One region of the Aedoeadaptatus acetigenes genome, then DNA from elsewhere that is predicted to be linked to it. Evidence: predicted binding sites of a transcription regulator. Region 1 holds the regulator's gene; the other holds the start of a gene.
The links. The regulator HrcA, encoded in region 1, represses chaperone genes, less so after heat shock. The targets are predictions, from matches to a motif close to ATTAGCACTCNATANTATNGAGTGCTAAT.
Positions count from the first base shown of each region.

Region 2: a site for HrcA is predicted at 2,117-2,145, ahead of OCV31_RS06845 (co-chaperone GroES). Genes of this name have one in related genera too.

Region 1 is NZ_JAOQJD010000014.1:32,562-35,980, reverse strand. Features, by position in the region: gene dnaK (molecular chaperone DnaK) at 1-320, opposite strand, end outside; gene grpE (nucleotide exchange factor GrpE) at 375-923, opposite strand; gene hrcA (heat-inducible transcriptional repressor HrcA) at 927-1,955, opposite strand; gene OCV31_RS08120 (hypothetical protein) at 2,263-2,688, shown strand; gene OCV31_RS08115 (ABC transporter ATP-binding protein) at 2,695-3,419, opposite strand, start outside.
Region 2 is NZ_JAOQJD010000010.1:69,803-73,221, forward strand. Features, by position in the region: gene groL (chaperonin GroEL) at 164-1,792, opposite strand; gene OCV31_RS06845 (co-chaperone GroES) at 1,815-2,096, opposite strand; gene nrdD (anaerobic ribonucleoside-triphosphate reductase) at 2,407-3,419, shown strand, end outside.

The DNA of each region.
Region 1 (3,419 bases):
AAATAACTTTCGGCGTCGGATTTTAATTTTTGTAAAATCATGGCCGAGATTTCTTGAGGCGAGTAATCTTTGCCGTCGATGGTGACCTTGTGATCGCTGCCCATGTGGCGCTTAATGGATGCCACGGTTCTGTCCGGGTTCGTAATGGCTTGGCGCTTCGCCGTTTCGCCGACGAGGCGTTCGCCGTCTTTGGTGAAAGCCACGATGGACGGGGTGGTCCGGTTGCCTTCGATGTTGGGGATAATCGTCGATTGGCCGCCTTCCATAACTGCGACGGCGGAGTTCGTTGTACCTAAGTCAATACCAATAATTTTTGCCATATTCATTTCCTCCTGAATGTACGTGTTTTCTAAGTGTACCTTTGTTAATCTATATTATTTTGAGACCTTCACCATGGCCGGTCGAATGACGCGGTCTTTCAGTTTGTAGCCCTTTTGCAAAACGTCGATGACCACATCGGCTTCGACGCCTTCTTTTTCTTCGATCATGACGGCGTGATGCAGATTCGGGTCGAAGGGCGCGTTCAGCGCGTCGATTTCCACGATGTCGTTTTTCGCCAGTTCGTCTCGGAACTGATCGGCGATCATCTTCATGCCTTCGTAAAACTTTTCGTCTTTCACATCGTCTGTGGCCAGCGCCCGTTCGAAATTGTCCAGAATGGGCAGAATGTCCAGGGCCAATTTTCCCATGCCCAAGAGATGCATTTGCTGCTTTTCTTCGCCGCTGCGCCGGCGGAAATTGCTGTAATCCGCCTGCAGGCGCAGATAGCGTTCTTCCAGCTCCGCGATGCGCTCGTCTTTTTCCGACGCATCTTCCGCCACTTCATTTTCAGTTGCTTCGGTCGCTTCGGTCTCTTCGGTTTGTTTCATTTCTTCTTCCGTCGGATCCATGTCCTTCGGCATGTCGTTATTATTTACTACCACTTCTCACCTCAACGTTCTTTTCCCAAGTCGCCTCGACAGTGCGTCGGTAAATGCCATGAGGGAATTCGCCGACTTTCTATAGTTCATCCGCACGGGACCGATTAAGGCGATTGCGCCCCAATCCGTGCCGTTCATGGGATAGATACGACTAATTAAACTGTTGTTCTGCATGCTCTTTTCCGTGTTCTCCGAGCCGATGCGAAAGCGAATGGCTTCGTCGCTCGGCAGGGGATGAAAAAGCCGCAATAGATTCGCCTTGTCCCGGACGTAATCCAGCATGGATTTCATGCGCCCCGGATCTTGAAATTCTTCGTAGCGAAACAAATGGCCCACGCCGCTTATGACCACGTCCACCTCTTCCACCGCGTGGATGACGCGGGAGAGGATCTCAGTGATTTGAAGGACGAAGGATTCGTAGCGCACGAGTTCTCCGGAGAGAACGAATTTCACTCCGTCGATGGCATCGAAGGGCGTGCCCACGAAGGCATCGGATAGGACGCCTGCGACGTAGCGCAGCTCTTCTTCGTCGACGCCGAAACCTAAGTCGATCATGCGTTTGACGACGACACCGCGGTCGCCGACGATGAGTAGCATGACCATGTGGTCGTTCACGGGAATTAAGTCCAAATACTTCAGCCTTCGATCGCTTTTTCTCGGCACCATCATCAGCGCCAAGTTTTCCGTGTGATCGGCCAGGGCTTCCACGGCGGTGGAATAAAAATCCTCAGAGCCGTAGAGCTCCATGGGCATGGCCTCCTCGAAATGGGTCACGAGGGATTTCGGAGAATCGATCTCGGGAATCAATTCGTCTACATAAAATCGATAAGCGCCTTCGGACGGAATGCGCCCGGCGGAAGTGTGGGGCTTTTCTAAAAGGCCCAAGGCTTCCAAATCGCTCATTTCGTTCCGTATGGTCGCCGAGGATACGGCGAGGGTCGGGGATTTCGAAATGGTGCGACTGCCTACGGGCACCGGGGAGGCGATGTAGGACTCGATAATTAGGTTTAAAATATCTGTCTTTCTCTTGTCCAACATAACCTCCTTTCCATATTAGCACTTGTGCTTATTGAGTGCCAATCGCTTATGGTTTAAGTATACCACGGTTTTAGCACTTGTCAAGGGCGATTGCTAAAAATAAAAAAGATTCTCCTTTCGAAGGCTCCATTCAGGAATTAGTAAAATAATCTAAAGCTTTGATGTTCGCCGGATCGGGACTTTTTAATTGCCGGCGGCAGGTTTAAGTGATTTCAAAACAAAACGACCACACCAGGGCATTCTTTTACCCTGATGTGGTCATTTTTGTTCTCTCTCATAGGAAGACGCTACGCACCATGCTTCCATGTTTCATGGATGCTTCTTAATCTTTCATGAAATTGTCGGAAGCGTTTATAATACTCATGCTTTGGAATGCAAAAAAACAAAGTTAAAAAGCGAGATGGATATCTGTGCCAAGATAATTGAAGACCTTATCCGCCAAAATGCTGCCATTCCGCAAGACCAGAGAGAGTACCAAGCAAAGTATGAAGATCCGAAACGCTTCTACGATGAAAAACAGGCGGCCTTAGCGAAGGTCGAAGGAAAGCTCAAAAAGATGCACGCGACCAAAGCCGATGTCAAATTTTGCCTGAAACAGCTGCAAAAACAAGATACGCTTCTGCAAGCATTCAATGCACAAAGCTTCTGCGCCCTCGTAAATCACATCACGGCATTCAGCAAAGAAGATATCTGCATAACCTTCAGAAACGGCAGCGAGATTTGCTCTTAGCCGCCGTTATTTCATCATCTGCTCAAAATAAGAAATGAGCTTATGATATTCTGCCGTCTGTAAATCAAATTTCTCATATCCATCTTGTTTGATCAGAAGGACCGTCCGGCAGACTTTCAGTAATAGTTCGATGTCATGTGTAATAATCATTGTCGGGCGACCTTTGGCAAGTTCAAAGATAAGCTCGGCGATTTTATCCATGTGCATGTAATCCAAACCGCTGGTCGGCTCATCCAAAATAAGAATTTGCTTTTCACTCAAAAAAGCATTGGCGAGAGCCAGCCTTTGCTTTTGCCCGCCGGATAAGTTTTGCGGATGCTCGCTGCGTTTATTCCAAAGATCAATATGCTTAATGATCCAAGAGACCTCTGCCAAATAAGCATCGCTTATTTTTTTGCCGTTCGCGAGCGCCTCGTTTTCTACGGTATCAAAAAACAGCTGATAATCTGCATCCTGCATCATGTAGTAGGCATTCTTCAGCCGTTCTCGCTGAGTTTTTCCCCATGAAATATCTTGCTTCTTGCCGGCAAGTCCGCAGAGAACACGACCTAAACTGCTTTTTCCGATACCATTTGTGCCGACAATCCCCATGATTTCATCGGAATGTAAGTCAAAGGATAAATTCGAGATGAGTTCGTTTTTGTCTACAGAGACATGAACATCCTTCGCAGAAAAAACACGCTCACCTGTCTTTGTCGTGTTGTGCGGAACAAGTGCGGAAAAATCGATTG
Region 2 (3,419 bases), on a different contig from region 1:
TTTCTATATTTAATCCACTCTATTTTATCACGTCCCGCCCTTTATCTCCACCGCGGCGCGCGATTGCCTATGCTTTTTATAGGATTTCAGAAAAAGGGAAAATGTCTTTTCTATAAAAAATCCCCTTACCGCGCAGGTAAAGGGATTTTTGAGATTTTATTGATTACATCATGCCCATGCCGCCGCCCATGCCGGCTGCGCCGAGGTCGGGCATGTCTTCTTTAATATTGGCCACGGCCGCTTCGGTGGTGAGCAGCATGCTGGCTACGCTGGCTGCATTTTGCAGGGCGCTTCTCGTAACCTTCGTGGGATCCACGATGCCTTCTTCGATCATGTTCACGTATTTGCCGTTGTAAGCATCGTAGCCGACGCCGGGTTTTTCGCCCTTGACGTGTTCCACGATGACGGAGCCTTCGGCACCGGCGTTTTCCGCGATTTGACGAAGGGGCTCTTCCAGTGCGCGGAGAATAATCATCATGCCGGTCTTTTCGTCGCCTTCGCCCGCTTCGGCCAAAGCTTCCACGCAGCTGATGCAGTCTACGAGGACCACGCCGCCGCCGGGAACGATGCCTTCTTCTACGGCTGCGCGAGTGGCTGCCAAGGCGTCTTCGATGCGGAGCTTGCGTTCTTTGAGTTCGATTTCAGTGGCCGCACCCACTTGGATGACGGCCACGCCGCCGGAGAGTTTCGCCAGGCGTTCTTGTAATTTTTCCCGGTCGAATTCGCTTTCCGTTTCTTCCACTTGGGCGCGAATTTGGCCGATGCGTTCGTCGATGGCGCTGCGTTCGCCGGCGCCGCTGACGATGACGGTCTTGTCTTTTTCCACGCGGACTTTTTGTGCACGGCCCAGCATGTCCACGGTGGCTTCTTTAATGTCCAAGCCCAAGTCTTCGGTGATCACCGTGCCGCCGGTTAAGATGGCGATGTCTTGGAGCATGTCTTTTCTTCTGTCGCCGTAGCCCGGTGCCTTGACGCCTACCACATTTAAGGTGCCGCGAAGTTTGTTGACCACCAAGGTTGCCAATGCTTCCCCTTCGATGTCGTCGGCGATTAAGAGGACGGGGCGGGATTCTTGAAGCACTTGTTCCAAGACGGGAAGAATGTCTTGAATGTTGCTGATCTTCTTATCCGTAATTAAGATATAGGGATCGTCCAATTCGGCGACGCGTTTTTCGGGATCGGTGACCATGTAGGGGCTCAGGTAGCCGCGGTCGAATTGCATCCCTTCAACGACATCCAATTGGGTGCCCATGGAGCGGCTTTCTTCCACGGTGATGACGCCGTCTTTGCCTACTTTTTCCATGGCTTCGGCGATCAGTTCGCCGATGCGTTCGTCGGCGGCGGAAATGGCGGCCACACTTGCGATGGCATCGGAATTATCCACGGGGACGGAGAATTTCTTTAATTCTTCCACAATGGCGTCCACGGCCTTTTTAATGCCCTTTTGAAGGACCATGGGATTGGCGCCTGCGGCCAGGTTCTTTAAGCCTTCGCGAATAATGGCTTGGGCGAGCAGGGTGGCGGTGGTGGTGCCGTCGCCGGCTACGTCGTTGGTCTTGGTGGCGACTTCTTTTACCAGTTGTGCCCCCATGTTTTCGAAGCGATCTTCCAATTCGATTTCACGGGCGATGGTCACCCCGTCGTTGGTAATGAGGGGAGCGCCGAATTCCTTATCTAATACGACATTTCTGCCCTTGGGCCCCAAGGTGACTTTCACTGTGTCCGCTAATTTGTTAATGCCGCCGACGAGACCTTCCCGGGCGTCTGCGCTGAATTTTAATTCTTTTGCCATAATATCTCCTACTTTCTTTTACTTAGTTTAATTTTGCCAACAGGTCTTGGTATTTTAAGACGATGACGGTTTCTCCGTCCATTTCCACTTCGCTGCCTGCGTATTTACTGTAGATGACTTTGTCCCCTTCGACGACGTCGCAGTGAATGTCTTCGGAATTTTTTAATTCCTCGCTCACGGCGATGACCGTGGCCACATTGGATTCCTCTTTTGCCGTATCGGGCAAGACGAGGCCGCTGGCCGTGACGTTTTCTTTTTCTATTTTTTGAATTACAACACGTTCACCTAATGGTTTAATGGTCATGATGTGCCTCCTGAAATGATATTAGCACTTGCGTATGTCGAGTGCCAGTTCCTCTATTATGATACCACAATTTTAAAACTTGTAAACCATATCCGCGGATTATTTCTCCCAACCGTCGGGTTTCAGGCAATTGCACGTCCCTTTTCGCATTCTCAAGTAGACACTATATATAGATAATTTTCCCAAACATCTTCCTTTTGTCTCCCATATGTAGTATAATCGTCTCGCTTGGGACAACAGTGCCCGCGAAACGTAAGAAACACCCGCAGGGGTTAAGTAATAGACATTTTGTATTATTCGGAGGAATGGAATGAGCAATTTAAGGATTATTAAGCGCAACGGCGAGTCCGTGGATTTCGACGGATCGAAAATCGTCGTCGCCATCGAAAAGGCCATGCACTCGCCCACGGGCTATTTCGTGGAAAATCAGGCGGACATGGTAGCGAAAGAAATCGAAGAAGAAATTTTAAGGGAAGAGCTGTCTTCCACCGTGCTTCAGGTAGAAAAGCGGGTCTTCGAAAAATTAATCGAAAAAAACAACATCGCCACGGCCAAGGCCTACGAGTCCTACCGTTCTGTGCAATCCTTTAAGCGGGAAAACAACTCCACCGACTCCTCCATCGAAAGCCTTTTGACCTATTCCGATGCGGATTTAATGGATGAAAACTCCAATAAAAACGCCGTGGTGGTCTCCACCCAACGGGATCTCATCGCCGGGGAAGTCTCCAAAGACATCGCACGCCGCCGGATTCTTCCCACAGACATCGTCACGGCCCACGACTCCGGCGCCATTCACGTCCACGACATGGACTATTACATTCAGCCCATGTTCAACTGCTGTTTGATCAATCTGGAAGACATGCTGAAAAACGGCACGGTGGTCAACGGCAAGATGATCGAATCGCCGAAGAGTTTCCAAACGGCCTGCACCATTACGACACAAATCATCGCCCAAGTAGCTTCCGGCCAATTCGGCGGCCAATCCATTAACGGCATCGACCGCATTTTGGCCCCCTATGTGCGCCGAAGCTACGAAAAATACTTAAGCGCCTCCATTTCCGAGCAGCTGGACATTTACGGCATGGAAAAAGCCGACATGGCCATGGCGGAAAAAGTGGCCTGGAATCGCACGAAGCGGGAAATTAAATCGGGCGTACAAACCATTCAATACCAAATCAACACCCTCATGACCACCAACGGCCAAGCGCCCTTCGTCACCCTGTTCATGTACTTCGATCCCGAAAGCGAATACGCCTACGAGGCCTCCCTTATTACGGAAGAAATCCTTCGCCAACGGATCGACGGCATTAAAAACAAACAAGG